3 regions of the Methyloversatilis sp. XJ19-13 genome follow, and region 2 is predicted to be linked to each of the others. Evidence: predicted binding sites of a transcription regulator. Region 2 holds the regulator's gene; each other region holds the start of a gene.
The links. The regulator sigma-54, encoded in region 2, starts transcription at its own class of promoters, with help from an activator protein. The targets are predictions, from matches to a motif close to TGGCACNNTTCCTGCT.
Positions count from the first base shown of each region.

Region 1: glnA (type I glutamate--ammonia ligase) is a predicted target of sigma-54. The motif match lies at 3,252-3,267, and genes of this name have one in related genera.
Region 3: nifE (nitrogenase iron-molybdenum cofactor biosynthesis protein NifE) is a predicted target of sigma-54. The motif match lies at 2,381-2,396, and genes of this name have one in related genera.

Region 1 covers NZ_JANINH010000001.1:362,124-367,136, reverse strand. The annotation lists gene glnL (nitrogen regulation protein NR(II)) at 1-1,003, opposite strand, end outside; gene NMQ14_RS01815 (DUF4124 domain-containing protein) at 1,076-1,555, opposite strand; gene glnA (type I glutamate--ammonia ligase) at 1,713-3,125, opposite strand; gene NMQ14_RS01805 (rhodanese-like domain-containing protein) at 3,452-3,901, shown strand; gene nadA (quinolinate synthase NadA) at 3,912-5,013, shown strand, end outside.
Region 2 covers NZ_JANINH010000003.1:188,883-193,895, reverse strand. The annotation lists gene hprK (HPr(Ser) kinase/phosphatase) at 35-970, opposite strand; gene ptsN (PTS IIA-like nitrogen regulatory protein PtsN) at 939-1,427, opposite strand; gene hpf (ribosome hibernation-promoting factor, HPF/YfiA family) at 1,549-1,869, opposite strand; gene NMQ14_RS05520 (RNA polymerase factor sigma-54) at 1,933-3,369, opposite strand; gene lptB (LPS export ABC transporter ATP-binding protein) at 3,390-4,130, opposite strand; gene recX (recombination regulator RecX) at 4,123-4,566, opposite strand; gene recA (recombinase RecA) at 4,563-5,013, opposite strand, start outside.
Region 3 covers NZ_JANINH010000001.1:116,632-121,644, reverse strand. The annotation lists gene NMQ14_RS00585 (AAA family ATPase) at 1-1,384, opposite strand, end outside; gene NMQ14_RS00580 (response regulator) at 1,395-1,820, opposite strand; gene NMQ14_RS00575 (hypothetical protein) at 1,939-2,253, shown strand; gene nifE (nitrogenase iron-molybdenum cofactor biosynthesis protein NifE) at 2,455-3,849, shown strand; gene nifN (nitrogenase iron-molybdenum cofactor biosynthesis protein NifN) at 3,860-5,013, shown strand, end outside.

The DNA of each region.
Region 1 (5,013 bases), on a different contig from region 2:
CGAAGCTCTGCGCCAGCGTGAGCCCGAGTCCGGTGCCGTCGTCGCGGCCGGACACGAGCGGATAGAAGATGCGATCGAGCAGGTCTTCCGGAATCCCCGGGCCGTTGTCGATCACTTGCAATTCGAGTGCCAGCTTGTGCCGTCGCTTCACCAGCGTCGCCTGCCGGTGGGCACGTGTGCGCAGCCGGATGCTGCCGTGGCCCTTCATCGCCTGCGCGGCGTTGCGCGCGATGTTCAGCACGACCTGGATCAGCTGTTCACGATCGGCGGTGAGGTCGGGCAGGCTGGTGTCGTAGTCGCGCTCGACCTCGACGTCCGGAAACTCCGAGGCGATCAGCAGGCGGACGCGCTCGAGCACTTCATGGATGCTCACCGTAGTCACCTGCATCGCGCGATGCGAATGCAGCAGGCGGTTCATCAGGTCCTGCAGCCGGTCCGATTCGTTGATGATGACCTGCGTGTATTCACGCAGTTCGGGCCGATCGAGTTCGCGTTCCAGCAGTTGGGCGGCGCCACGGATGCCGCCGAGCGGATTCTTGATTTCGTGCGCGAGGTTGCGGATCAGTTCGCGGTTGGCCTGTTGCTGCTGCAGCACCTGTTCTTCGCGTGCGATGCGCAGTTGCTGGTCGATCGGGCGGAACTCGAGCAGGATGCGGGCATTCTCCGTATGCACCGGCGACACCGTGCAGTCGAGCTGAAGCGATCCGCCGATCTGTCTATCCACCGACAGGTTGTGACCGGTATAGCTCCAGTTGTTGGCAAGCGCGTTGTCGAGCGCGGTATCCAGGCCGTGCATCGGGCCGATCAGCCGGTCGCAGTGCTTGCCGTGCAGTTTGGCGAGGCTGGCTGCGAACAGGTTTTCCGCTGCCGGGTTCAGGAAGACGATGTGCCGCTCGGCATCGAGCAGCGCCACCGCGCTCGCGAGCAGTTCCAGCCCGCTGAAGCGTTCGGACCATTCGCGGGAGGGTTGGCGGGACGACCTGCCTGGCTTGGATGCAATCATGACCGCGATCCACGCAAGAAGCGCGCCAGCATTGCCCGCCGGTCCATCGGCAGGCTCGCACATGCCCTGCGGTCAGGGCAGCTTGGACAGCTCCTTGCGCAGCGCATCGACATTGCGTTCATGCAGAGCCACATTGTCCTTGAGCCCCTGTATCCGGTCGAGATACTTCTGGTAATTGCGCTCATTGCCCAGACGGACCGCTTCGCCTTCGGTCAGCGCCTTGCGCGCTTCTTCAAGACTGCCGGTTTCGGTCGCAAGTTCGGCTTCGAGGATGCGCCTGCGCTCGGAATCGCGCGCCTTCTGCTGGTCGTTGCTGACGTTCGGAAAACCAGCCGGATTGGCGGCCGGCTTGGGCGTGGCGGCAGCCGGACCGGGTACCGAACTGACCGGCACGTCGCTGGCGAGCACCTTGCATCCGCTGGCGCGCGACTTTTCGTTCGTGTACGTGGTGTGGCCTTCGGCGTCGACGCACTTGTAGATTTCTGCCGTGGCGGGCGCTGCGACAAGCAGGCTTGCCGCGGCAATCAGGATACGGTTCAGACCTTGTAGCATGTGGATCACCTGGGCGTTTCGGGTCGAAGCAGCACGAGTGTAGGGCGCACACTTGCGCAGTGACAATGAAAAAGGACGGCTAATTGCCGTCCTTTTCCTCAACGCTTCACATGCCGCGCGGGCTGACGCCACGCCGGCATGTGCTGATCGGTGGCGATCAGAGGCTGTAGTACATCTCGAATTCGACCGGGTGGGTCGTCATGCGGGTGCGATTCACTTCGGTCATCTTCAGCTCGATGTAGGCCGCGATGAAGTCTTCCGAGAACACGCCACCCTTGGTCAGGAAGGCATGGTCTGCGGCGAGCGCATCGAGGGCTTCGTCGAGGCTGGCGCACACGGTCGGGATCAGCTTGTCCTCTTCCGGCGGCAGGTCGTACAGGTTCTTGTCGGCCGGCTCGCCCGGGTGGATCTTGTTCTGCACGCCGTCCAGGCCCGCCATCATCAGCGCGGCAAAACACAGGTAGGGATTGGCAAGCGGATCCGGGAAACGCGTTTCGATGCGGCGGGCCTTGTCCGACGCGACGTGTGGAATGCGGATCGAGGCCGAGCGGTTGCGGGCCGAGTAGGCCAGCTTGACCGGTGCTTCGTAATGCGGCACCAGACGCTTGTACGAATTCGTACCCGGGTTGGTGATCGCATTCAGCGCCTTGGCATGCTTGATGATGCCGCCGATGTAGTACAGCGCGAATTCCGACAGGCCGGCGTAGCCGTTGCCGGCGAACAGGTTCTTGCCGTCCTTCCAGATCGACTGGTGCACGTGCATGCCTGAACCGTTGTCGCCGACGATGGGCTTAGGCATGAAGGTCGCTGTCTTGCCGTAGCTGTGGGCGACGTTGTGCACGATGTACTTCAGCGTCTGCGTCCAGTCGGCGCGGCGCACCAGCGTGTTGAACTTGGTGCCGATTTCGTTCTGGCCGGCGGTCGCGACTTCGTGGTGATGCACTTCGACCGGGATGCCGACGGCTTCCAGCGCCAGCACCATGGCGGCACGGATGTCATTGTGCGAATCGACCGGCGGGACCGGGAAGTAGCCGCCCTTGACGCCCGGACGGTGACCGGTGTTGCCGCTTTCGAACTTCTCGCCCGACGACCATGCAGCCTCTTCCGAGAAGATCTGCACGCGGCAGCCCGACATGTCGATGTTCCACTCGACGCTGTCGAAGATGAAAAATTCGGGTTCCGGGCCGAAGTAGGCGGTATCGCCCAGGCCGGACGACTTCAGGAAGGCTTCGGCGCGCTTGGCGATCGAGCGCGGATCGCGGTCGTAACCCTTGCCATCCGACGGCTCGACGACGTCACAGCTGATGACCAGCGTGGTTTCGTCGAAGAATGGGTCGATGAAGGCGGTTTCCGGATCCGGCATCAGCAGCATGTCCGAAGCCTGGATACCCTTCCAGCCGGCAATCGACGAACCATCAAAAGCGTGGCCTTCGGTGAACTTGTCGGCGTCGAAGGCGCTGACCGGCACACCCACGTGCTGTTCCTTGCCACGGGTGTCGGTGAAACGGAAATCAACGAACTTGACCTCCTTCTCCTTGATGATGTCGAGTACCTGCTTCGCGGTCGTCATGATTTCTCCTACGATGGATGTATGGATGTTGCTCGGTCGGCTTGAACGGGGTGATTCCTGTTTTTTGGGCGAGTCTGAGGCACGTCTCAACAGTTCAGTTGCGGCGGCTGTCGCAGCGCTGAATAAAGCAGATCGCGTGCCACGCACCGGATTTCGCCCCGGGATTGTGCCACAGGCCGCGTTGACGTCGGCGGCGCGGGCAGCAGGCCCGAAAACTGCACCGATTTGATGCGCGCCTGTTTTTGTAAGCACTGATTTGGTGCGTGCGGGCGTCGACTGCAGCGGACGATATACTTCGACCACTTTTATTCGCCTGAACATCAGCCATGGCTACACTCGGACAGATACTCGGTCTCGCACGGGAACGTGCGCAACAGCTCCAGCTGCCTTACGCCGGTGCCGTGACGCCGGTCGAAGCGCACGAATTGCTCAGGCTCGCGCCGGGCGCGCGCATCGTCGATGTGCGCACATCGGCAGAGTGGCAGTGGGTCGGCGAGGTACCGGATTCTGTGCAGATCGAATGGAACCAGTCATCCGGCCAGCGCAACCCGGATTTCATCACACAGCTCAAGCACCAGGTCGATCCCGAAGCGCTGGTGATGTTCCTGTGCCGCAGCGGCGGACGCTCGCACGGCGCCGCGGCGGCCGCAGCGGAAGCGGGCTACAGCAACGCCTACAACATCCTCGAAGGGTTCGAGGGAGACATGGACGCCAACGGCCATCGCAACACCGTGGGTGGCTGGCGCAGGGCCGGCCTGCCGTGGAGCCAGACCTGAAGGACACCCGATGCAAGTTGCCAACATCACGTTTGACCGATTCAACGCGCTGGCCGACGATCAGGCGCAGTCGCGCATCCTTGCGGCGCGCGAAAAGCTCGGCCCGCGCGCGGTCATCCTCGGTCACCACTATCAGCGGGCAGATGTCTATCGCCACGCCGACCTGACCGGCGATTCGCTGAAGCTGGCACGGCTGGCCAGTCAGACCGATGCGGAATTCATCGTGTTCTGCGGCGTGCATTTCATGGCCGAAGTGGCCGACATCATGTCGCGCCCGGAGCAGATCGCCATCCTGCCCGACCTGGCGGCCGGCTGTTCGATGGCCGACATGGCCAGCCTGGCCAAAGTGGAACGCTGCTGGCGCGAACTGCGCGACATGACCGGCGACCCGGACGCGCTGATCACGCCCGTAACCTATATCAACTCGGCAGCCGACCTGAAGGCCTTCTGCGGCGAACACGGCGGCATCGTGTGCACCTCGTCGAACGCGGCCAGCATTCTCGAGTGGTCGCTGGCGCGACGCGAAAAGGTGCTGTTCTTCCCCGACCAGCACCTCGGACGCTGGACCGGCTACAAGATGGGCATCCCGCTGGATGACATGGTGGTGTGGGACCCGGACCTGGAAAACGGCGGCCTGACCCGCGAGCAGGTGGCGAAGGCGAAGATCCTGCTGTGGAAGGGCCACTGTTCGGTGCACCAGATGTTCCAGCCGGCGCACATCCTGCGCTGGCGCAACCAGCATCCGGATGGCCTCGTCATTTCGCATCCGGAAAGCGCACTTGAAGTGTGTCGCCAGTCGGATTACGTCGGTTCGACCGAATACATCCTCAAAACGGTGAAAGCAGGCGCGCCCGGCACGAAGTGGCTGGTCGGCACCGAACTGAACCTGGTGAATCGCCTCGCCGAAGAGGTGAAGCACGAGGGCAAGACCGTGCAGTTCATGGCGCCCACCGTGTGCATGTGCTCGACCATGCAGCGCATCGACCCGCAGCATCTTGCCTGGTGCCTGGAAAACCTCGCCGAAGGCCAGGTGGTGAACCGGATCAGCGTGCCGGAACACGAAGCAGTGCCGGCCAAACTCGCGCTCGACCGCATGCTGGCCGCCTCGCCTT
Region 2 (5,013 bases):
ATATTCGCATGTCATCGAACAGGGAAGTTCTGTTTCAGCCCTCGTCGCCACCGAGCGCACGACGCTGACGCTCGACGAACTCGAGCGTCGAGTCGATGCCGCGGAAGCGCAGGATCGTGACGCGTACGGCCGCTTCGACCAGCACGGCCAGATTGCGTCCGGCCGCCACCGGTATGACGACCTTGCGTATCTTCACACCGAGGATATCCATCACCTCGTTGTCGAGCGGCATGCGCGTGGCTTCAGGCAGACCGGTCACCTGCTTCTGCAGGTGCACGACCAGCTGCAGCTTCATTTTCCGCCGACAGGCGGTTTCGCCGAATACGGTGCGGATGTTCAGCACGCCCAACCCGCGGACCTCGAGAAAGTCCTTCAGCAGTTCGGGGCAGCGCCCTTCGAGCACGGTGGGTGCGATGCGCGAGATTTCCACGCAGTCATCGGCAACCAGCCCGTGACCGCGCGAAATCAGTTCGAGTGCAAGTTCGCTCTTGCCGACGCCGGAATCACCGGTGATCAGCACCCCCATGCCCAGCACGTCCATCGATACGCCGTGCAATGTGGTCTGGTCGGCCAGTTCGCGCGCGAGATAGGCGCGCACCTGGTCGATGACCGAGGCTGCACTGCGTTGCGTGGTGATCAGGGGAATGCCGTGTTCGGCGCAGCCGGCGCGGATGGTTGCCGGCGGCTGCGCGCCGTCGGCGACGATGAAGGCGGGCGGATGGGCTTCGAGCAGCGCGCCGACGATATCCTCGACCTTGCGCGGACTGACATTCTCGACCCACAGGATTTCCGGCACGCCGATGACCTGGATGCGCCGGATGTGAATGGTATTGAGATGGCCCACCAGATCGGCGGGAGACAGGCCGATCTGGTCGGCAACGATCAGTGTGTTGCCGTCGCCGCACTGCCACTGCAGGCGAAGACGGTCGCGATTGTCCTCAAACAGCCGCGCGACGCTGAGCTTCCGCATGCACCGGTTGCCAGGTGGTGAAAAGAGTGTGGATGGCAGCGGCGTCGGCTGCCTGAAGCAGCTGCTCGCGAAATGTCTTGTCTGCAAACATTTGTGCCAGCTCGGACAATATCTGCAGATGCAGCTCGGTTGCCTGTTCGGGCACCAGCAGCACAAACAGCAGATTGACCGGTCGACCGTCCGGCGCATCGAAGGCGACCGGCGTATCCAGCCGCACGAACCCGCCGATGGCTTCCTTCAGACCCTTGATGCGGCCATGCGGGATTGCAACCCCCTGACCGAGGCCGGTGGAGCCGAGCTTTTCCCGCGCGAACAGGCTGTCGAACACCTGGCTGCGGGCAATACCCTGGTGGTTCTCGAACAGCAGGCCGGCCTGTTCGAACACACGTTTCTTGCTGCTGGCCTCAAGGCCGATACAGACATTCGAAACGGGCAACAGCTTGGCGATGAGCGTCATGTCAGGGGCTACTCCGAACACGCGGCGGGCGCGATCACCGGATTAACGGAAACCGCGCCGTGAAGTTGATTGCACTGCAACAAGACGTAGGATTATACGCTCGTGACAGGCAGCAATCGTGTCATTCTGCCGCTTGGTGCTTGACCGACTCGCGCGTGTGCTCGTTCGATTTTTCCTTGTGTTTGAGCACCTGGCGATCGAGTTTGTCCATCAGGTTGTCAAGGGTGGCGTACATGTCTTCACTTTCCGCTTCGACAAAGATGTCGCGGCCTCGCACGTGCAACGTGACTTCCGCCTTCTGTCGCAACTTTTCGACTGTCAGAATCACGGAAACGCTTGTTACGTGGTCGAAATGGCGGATCACGCGTTCGAGCTTCGACTCGATGTAGTCGCGGATCGGCTGTGTCACTTCAAGATGATGGCCGGTGATGGTGAGGTTCATGCTGCCTCCTGTCGTTGCGGGACGGAATATGCGGGACGATCCGGGCGTTCATCATTGAACGCGTTAGATCGCCTTGCGCACGCTGACCGGCGGGATGTTGAGCGATTCGCGGTATTTGGCGATGGTGCGCCGCGCAACCACGATGCCCTGCTGACCCAGTATTTCCGCGATACGCGAGTCCGACAACGGACGTTTGGCATCCTCGGCACCCACCAACTGGCGGATGAGTGCGCGGATTGCGGTGGCTGAGCAGGCCCCGCCGCTTTCGGTTGCCACATGGCTGCCGAAAAAATATTTCAGTTCGAACAGACCGCGCGTCGTCGCCATGTACTTCTGCGACGTCACGCGGGAAATGGTCGATTCATGCAGTTCGAGCGTCTCTGCGATCTCGCGCAGCGTGAGCGGCCGCATCGCGACTTCGCCGAATTCGAAGAACTGGCGCTGGCGCTCGACGATGGCCTGCGATACACGCAGGATGGTGTCGAAGCGCTGCTGGACATTCTTGATCAGCCACTTGGCCTCCTGCAGCTGGCCGGACAGGCCGCTGCCGCGCTGGCCCTGCAGGATTTCCGCATACAGCCGGTTGATGCGCAGACGCGGCATGGCATCCGGATTGAGCAATGCCGTCCATTGGCCGCGCACCTTGCGCACCACCACATCGGGCACGATGTATCGCGCATCGATCGGCGCAAACTGGGCGCCCGGACGCGGATTGAGCGAACGGATCAGGGTCTGTGCGGCACGCAGCAGTTCTTCGTCGCAACCCACTGCGCGGCGGATCTTGGCGAAGTCGCGTGCGGCCAGCAGATCGATGTGCTGGTCGATGATGACGCGTGCGAGCGTCGACACTTCGTCGGTCGCCAGAAAGTTGAGCTGCATCAGCAGGCATTCGCGCGGGTCACGCGCCGCCACGCCGGGCGGGTCGAAGTTCTGCAACTGGCGCAGCGCGATCGACAGGTCGTCGAGGTCGATATCGGCCTCTTCCGGCAGCAGCTCGACCAGTTCGTCCAGACCCTGGTTCAGGTAGCCGTCATCATCGAGCGCTTCGATCAGCAGGCGGATCAGATAGCGGTCGCGCTCGCTCATCTGCGACAGCGCAAGCTGGCCGCACAGGTGGTCCCTCAGTGATGTGCCTGCCGCCTGCACGTCCTGGTAGTCGCCGTCGTCATCGTCGCCACCACTGCGCGTCCCGTAATTGCCGCCTTCGCCCGACCATTCGTCCATGTCGGCACTGCCCGTGCCCTCCGGGGCACGCTCGTCTGCGCTGGCCTGGGTGCTTTCCTGCGGCGCGTCACGCACCTCGGTCACGCTCTCGGGCGGCGGCTGGAAGCTGGCGGTGGCATCGGGCTCGTCACGCTCGAGCATCGGATTCTCATCGAGGAAACGTTCGATTTCCTGATTGAATTCGATGGTCGACAGCTGCAATAGCCGGATCGACTGTTGCAGCTGCGGTGTCAGCGCAAGATGCTGGGAAAGTTTGAGTTGCAGCGACTGCTTCATGGTGTGCAAATTTCGGCGGGCTACAGGCGGAAATGCTCGCCCAGATAGACCTTCCTGACACTTTCGTTATACACGATTTCGTCCGGCCGGCCGCTCGCCAGCACCTCGCCTTCGTTGATGATGTAAGCCCGGTCACAGATACCCAGCGTTTCCCGCACATTGTGGTCGGTGATCAGCACGCCGATGCCGCGCTCCTTCAGGAAGCGGATGGTTTTCTGGATGTCGATCACTGCAATCGGGTCCACACCGGCGAATGGTTCGTCCAGCAATATGAAGCGCGGCGACGTGGCCAGTGCGCGGGCAATCTCGACACGCCGCCGCTCGCCGCCCGACAGCGCCACGGCCGCGCTCTTGCGAAGGTGGGCAATGCCAAGTTCGCCCAGCAGCTCCTCGAGCCGCTTCGCGCGCACGCCTGCATCCTTCTCATTCAGTTCCAGGATGGCGAGGATGTTTTCCTCGACGTCCAGCTTGCGGAACACCGAATTCTCCTGCGGCAGGTACGACAGGCCCTGATGCGCCCGCCGGTGAATCGGCAAGTGCGTCAGCCGCTCGCCATCGAGGTGGATCTCGCCGCCGTCGGCCGTGACCAAGCCGACGATCATGTAGAAACAGGTCGTCTTGCCGGCACCGTTCGGTCCCAGCAGTCCGATCACTTCGCCGCTGCCAACCTCGAAGGACACATCCTTCACGACCGGGCGCGATTTGTATTTCTTGCGCAGCCGCTCCACCTTGAGCCGGCTGACACTCCGGTTTTCAGTCATCGTCGTCGGGTTGTTCGCGCAGTACCTTGCGTATGCTATCGGCAGAAAAACCGCGCGATTGAAGAAATCTGGCCTGCCGCGCCCAGGCCTTTGCATCCTGCGGCGCGGCATCGAACCTGCGCGCCCATACGGCACGGGCGCGGACCGTTTCATCCTCTTCCAGTGATGCCAACGCGGCACCAGCGTCATCTTCCGGCACACCACGGAGTTTCAGTTCGTGCTGCAGGCGACGCGCACCGAAGCGGGTCGCACGTGACGACACGAATTGTTCCGCAAAACGTGCATCCGAAACGAGGCCACATTCCTCGAAACGGGTCAGCAGAGCCGAGATATCGTCCTGGTTGCCGTCCTCCGACAGTTTTCGAACCAGTTCGGCGCGACTGTGATCACGCCGCGCGAGCAGGCGCAGGGCCTTCTCGCGCAGGCTTGCACTCACGCAGCCTCTTCCCGTCCGGTGACCACGACACTCATTTCCGGCATGCCGCAGGCGACGCGCACCTTGTTCTCGATCTCGCGTGCCATGACCGGATTGGCGCGCAGGAACTCGCGTACGTTGTCCTTGCCCTGGCCGATGCGCTCGGTGCCGTAGGAATACCAGGCGCCCGACTTTTCGACGAACTTGTGCAGCACGCCCAGCTCGATGATTTCGCCTTCGCGCGAAATGCCCTCGCCGTACAGGATGTCGAATTCGGTCTGCTTGAACGGCGGCGCGACCTTGTTCTTCACCACCTTGACGCGGGTCTCCGAGCCAATCACTTCTTCGCCCTTCTTGATCGCGCCGATGCGGCGGATGTCGAGACGGACCGAGGCGTAGAACTTCAGCGCATTGCCGCCCGTGGTGGTTTCCGGGTTGCCGAACATGACGCCGATCTTCATCCGGATC
Region 3 (5,013 bases), on a different contig from region 2:
GGAACAGCAGGCCGTTGAAGTATTCAAGCACGCGCAGGAAGACGCCGACCACGGCGTTCATCGTGATGTTGTCGTCGCGCCGCTTGATGTAGACGTCGGCCTCGTCGATCAGCATCACCGCGCCCCAGCGCTGGGCGCGGGTGAGCACGTCCTTCAGCGCGGTCTCCATCTGCGCCACGTTCAGGCCGAGCTGGCCCGAATGCACGCGATACAGCGGGCGGCGGATGATCTCCGAATACACCTCGGCGGTCAGCGTCTTGCCGACGCCGGCCGGGCCGGCGCACAGCACGGTGGTGCCGCCCGACTTGCCGGCGATGATGTCGTCCATCAGCACGTCCATCTCGGCGGTCAGGATGTCGATCAGGTCGGTCTGTTCCGGCGGCAGCACCAGCTTCTGCTTCAGCGCCGGTTGGTAGGCATAGGGCGTGATGTCGTCGACGTGCACCCACAGGTAGTGGTGCAGGTCGAGGTGGAACATCAGGATGTAGGGGTGCACCGGCAACTGCGAAAACAGGCCTTCGGGCATCGCGTCGCGCGAGGCGCCGACCTCTTCTTCGGCGTCGTAGCGGTTGCTCTTGGCCGCCTTGCGCAGATACGGACCAAGGATGTCGCCCGGCGCGTCGAGCAGCAGCGTGCGCGCCGGCAGGATGCCTTCGTCGTTGACCAGGCGCGCCGCGCCGCCGCTGGCCGACAGCACGACCACGTCCTTGCGCGTCCAGTCGGTGTCGCGGTGGCTGGCAGCCGGATCTTCGGCATGGAAGCCGGTGCCGGTGCCGGAGAACTGTTCGCCGTAGCGGCCGCGCCAGTCGAAGTAGCGGCCGATGGTGTCGTCGTAGGCGTCGATCAGTTCCGGCGTCTCTTTCAGGAAGCCCTTGGCGGCCAGTATCTCGCCCACGGTGCGGTCGACCACGTCGGCGCCGTAGATGCGGATGACGGCAGTCGCAAGCGTGGCTTTCACATTGGCCTTCAGCTCGATGAACACCTTGCCGGTTTCATCGTTGCCGGCTGGCGTGTAGTCGAGCCGGCTGACCACCCAGGGCAGCGGCCGCGTCATCTGGTTGGCGGTGAACAGCCAGCCGCGGATGGCATCTGTCGCCAGGTGGCGCGCCAGCGCCGGCACCAGCGATTCGAGGTCGCCGGCGGCAAAGCGCCGGCCGTCACCTTCCAGCGCACGCTGCAGCGTAGCCAGGTGCGCGGCGCGCGCCTGCATGGCCGGCCCCGCCTCGCTGTAGAGCTTGCCGAGAAAGCGCAAAGCATCAATCGACAGCCGCGACACCGGCACTTCGACCCGGTTGCCGAAGCGAAGCTGCTCGCGCAGCGTCGCCAGGTCGGGGAAGGCGTCGATCATGCTCTCGACGTGCGGGGCGTCGATCAGGACTTTCATCGCCGGGCGCTCAGCGCAGCACCACCGGGATTTCGAGCGGCGTGCGCCGCCCCAGCTGGGTATCGACCTTGCGCCGCACGTTCTCTACCTTGAGCGGCCGCAGCAAGGTGCTCTCCGCACCCAGTGCCAGCGCCGCCCTGACGTCGTCGTCGTCGGCGTCGCTGCACACCACGAGCATCTTCACGCCGCCCAGCCCTTCCTTCAGGCGCGTCACCACGTCAACGCCTTCGCTCGCCAGCACGCCGGCACCGAGCAGCAGCAGGTCGGGCGGCGCGCTGCGGCCCTTGACCAGCGCTTCGGCGCTGTCGGCCAGCACATGGGTTTCCATTTCGTCGGCCAGCATGAACTGCAGCGCCATGCTGACGACGTCGTCGTTGTCGACCACGAATACGCGCTTGTTTTCCACCGCGCGCTGGCTGTCTACGCCGATCTGCATGCTGTGTGCCTCCGAGTCGATGGGTGTCTGCCGACACATGAGCAAGCTTCGTTCCCGTCGCGGCACGTCTCCTGCTTCGACACCCCTGTGTGCAATCCATCCTGACGGGAGAAGCGAAATGACGATCCATGTAAAGACGACGGAAGACGGCCGCAAGGTCGAAGTGATCGACGATGCCGTATGCCTTGACGGGAGGCCGGAAGCCACGAAGCTGGTGCCGCTGATCGAGCACCCGAACCGCCAGGCCATCCTGCGCGCGGTGCCGCAGGCCACGCACATGGCCGGGCGCATCGCGCTCACCCTGCCCGAATCGGCCATCGCGCAGGACGCGCTCAACGCGGCCAGCCGCGACTTCGACGCCAGTCCTGGCGGCATTGCACGGCGCCTGCAGGCGGCCATCTATCAGAAGGCAAAAATGGACGGCATCGAGTAATGCCGCCGGCGCGACACCTGCCAAACCCGACAAAGCCGTGTCGCAAACCGCTCACGGTTTGTCGGACTGAAGGGCGCCGTGCCGCTACTGCGCTGATTCGATGGCCGCTTTGTGCGCTGCAGCGGCTTGGCATCATTCCTGCTGAAGTGGCTGCAGGGCCGTCGCCAGCGACGGATGCCATGACCGAATGGGAGGTGTGCAATGGATGCCCGTGTATCCGCCAAGATCCAGGACGTGTTCGAAGAACCCGCCTGCGAGCACAACCAGAACAAGTCGGCCAAGGAAAAGAAGAAGGGCTGCACCAAGCAGCTGTCGCCCGGCGCAGCCGCGGGCGGCTGTGCCTTCGACGGCGCCAAGGTCGCGCTGCAGCCCATCGTCGATGTCGCTCATCTGGTGCACGGCCCGATCGCCTGTGAGGGCAACTCGTGGGACAACCGCAATTCCTCGTCCAGCACCTCGCAGCTCTACCGCACCGGCTTCACTACCGACATCAATGAACTGGACGTGATCTACGGCGGCGAGAAGCGGCTGTTCAGGTCGGTGAAGGAAATCATCGAGAAGTACGACCCGCCGGCCGTGTTCGTCTATCAGACCTGCGTCACCGCGCTGATCGGCGACGACATCGAAGCGGTGTGCAAGCGGGCGACCGAAAAGTTCGGCAAGCCGGTGATTCCGGTGAACGCCCCCGGCTTCGTCGGCCCGAAGAACCTCGGCAACAAGCTCGGCGCCGAGGCGCTGCTCGACTACGTGATCGGCACCGAAGAGCCGGACTTCGTCACGCCCTACGACATCAACATCATCGGCGAATACAACCTGGCCGGCGAACTGTGGCAGATCAAGCCGCTGCTCGACGCACTCGGCGTGCGCATCCTGTCCTGTATCTCGGGCGACGGCCGCTATCGCGAAGTCGCGTACAGCCACCGCGCCAAGGCGGCGATGATGGTGTGCTCGAAGTCGATGATCAACATCGCGCGCAAGATGGAAGAGCGCTACGACATCCCGTTCTTCGAAGGCTCGTTCTACGGCATCGGCGACATGTCGGAAACACTGCGCGAAATCGCCCGCCTGCTGGTCGGGAAGGGCGCACCGGAAGAGCTGAAGGCGCGCACCGAAGCGCTGATCGCGGTCGAGGAAAAGCGTGCCTTCGATCGCATCGCCGCCTACCGCCCGCGGCTCGAAGGCAAGAAGGTGCTGCTGATCACCGGCGGCGTGAAGAGCTGGTCGGTGGTGGCCGCACTGCAGGAAGCCGGTCTGGAGATCGTCGGCACCAGCGTCAAGAAATCGACCAAGGAAGACAAGGAAAAGATCAAGGAACTGATGGGGCAGGACGCTCACATGATCGACGACATGACGCCGCGCGAAATGTACGCGATGCTCAAGGACGCCAAGGCCGACATCATGCTGTCCGGCGGGCGCAGCCAGTTCATCGCGCTGAAGGCCAAGATGCCCTGGCTGGACATCAACCAGGAACGGCACCACGCCTATGCCGGCTACGAAGGCATGGTCGATCTGGTGCGCGAGATCGACAAGGCACTGTACAACCCGATCTGGGAACAGGTGCGCCGCCCGGCGCCCTGGGACGTGGCGGTCGCCTGAGGATCACGCCATGGCCACCGTCATCGATTCGAAGAAGGCCTGTACGGTCAATCCGCTGAAGATGAGCCAGCCGCTGGGGGCGTGCTACGCCTTCATGGGCCTGGACAACTGCATGCCGATGATGCACGGCTCGCAGGGCTGTACCTCGTTCGGGCTGGTACTGCTGGTGCGCCACTTCAAGGAGGCGATCCCGATGCAGACCACGGCAATGAACGAGGTAAGCACCATCCTCGGCGGTCTGGAAAACATCGAACAGGCCATCCTCAACATCAAGAAGCGCGCCAATCCGTCGCTGATCGCCATCGCCTCGACCGGCCTCACCGAAACCAAGGGTGACGACGTCGACGGCTACCTGAACCTGATCCGCGCCAAGCACGGTGAAACGCTGGCCGGCACCGACATCGTCTATGTATCGACCCCCGATTACGTCGGTGCCTTCGAGGACGGCTGGGGCAAGGCCGTGCTGGCCGTGGTCGATGCCTTCGCCCAGCCGTGCGAGGTGCGTGACGATCACTTGGTGAACCTGCTGCCGGGCGCCCACCTGACGCCAGCCGACATCGACGAACTGCGCGAAATGATCGAGGCCTTCGGCCTGCAGGCGCGCGTGATGCCCGACATTTCGGGATCGATGGACGGCCACATTCCGGAAAACTTCACGCCGACCACGCTCGGCGGCACCACGCCCGACGCACTGCGCCAGCTGGGCGCGGCCAAGGCCACGCTGGCAGTCGGCGCGCGCATGGACGCCGCTGCAGCGGCGATCGAAGAACGCTGCGGCGTGCCGTTCCGCGTGTTCGACCGGCTGACCGGGCTGAGCGCAGTCGACGACTTCCTGCAGCACCTGTCGGCGCTGTCGGGCCGGCCGGTGCCGCACAAGTACCGGCGCCAGCGCAGCCAGCTGCAGGACGTGATGCTCGACGCCCACTTCTGGGTCGGCAGCAAGAACATGGCCTTCGCCGCCGAACCCGACCTGCTGTACGCGCTGACCACCACCGCCGCTGAAATGGGTGCGCATGTGGTGGCCGCGGTCACCACAACGCACTCGCGCGTGCTTGAAGACGTGCCCTGCGCCGAAGTGCTGGTGGGCGACCTCGAAGACCTCGAAATCCGCGCCAAGGCGGGCGGCGCGCAACTGCTGATCACCCACTCGCACGGCCGCCAGGC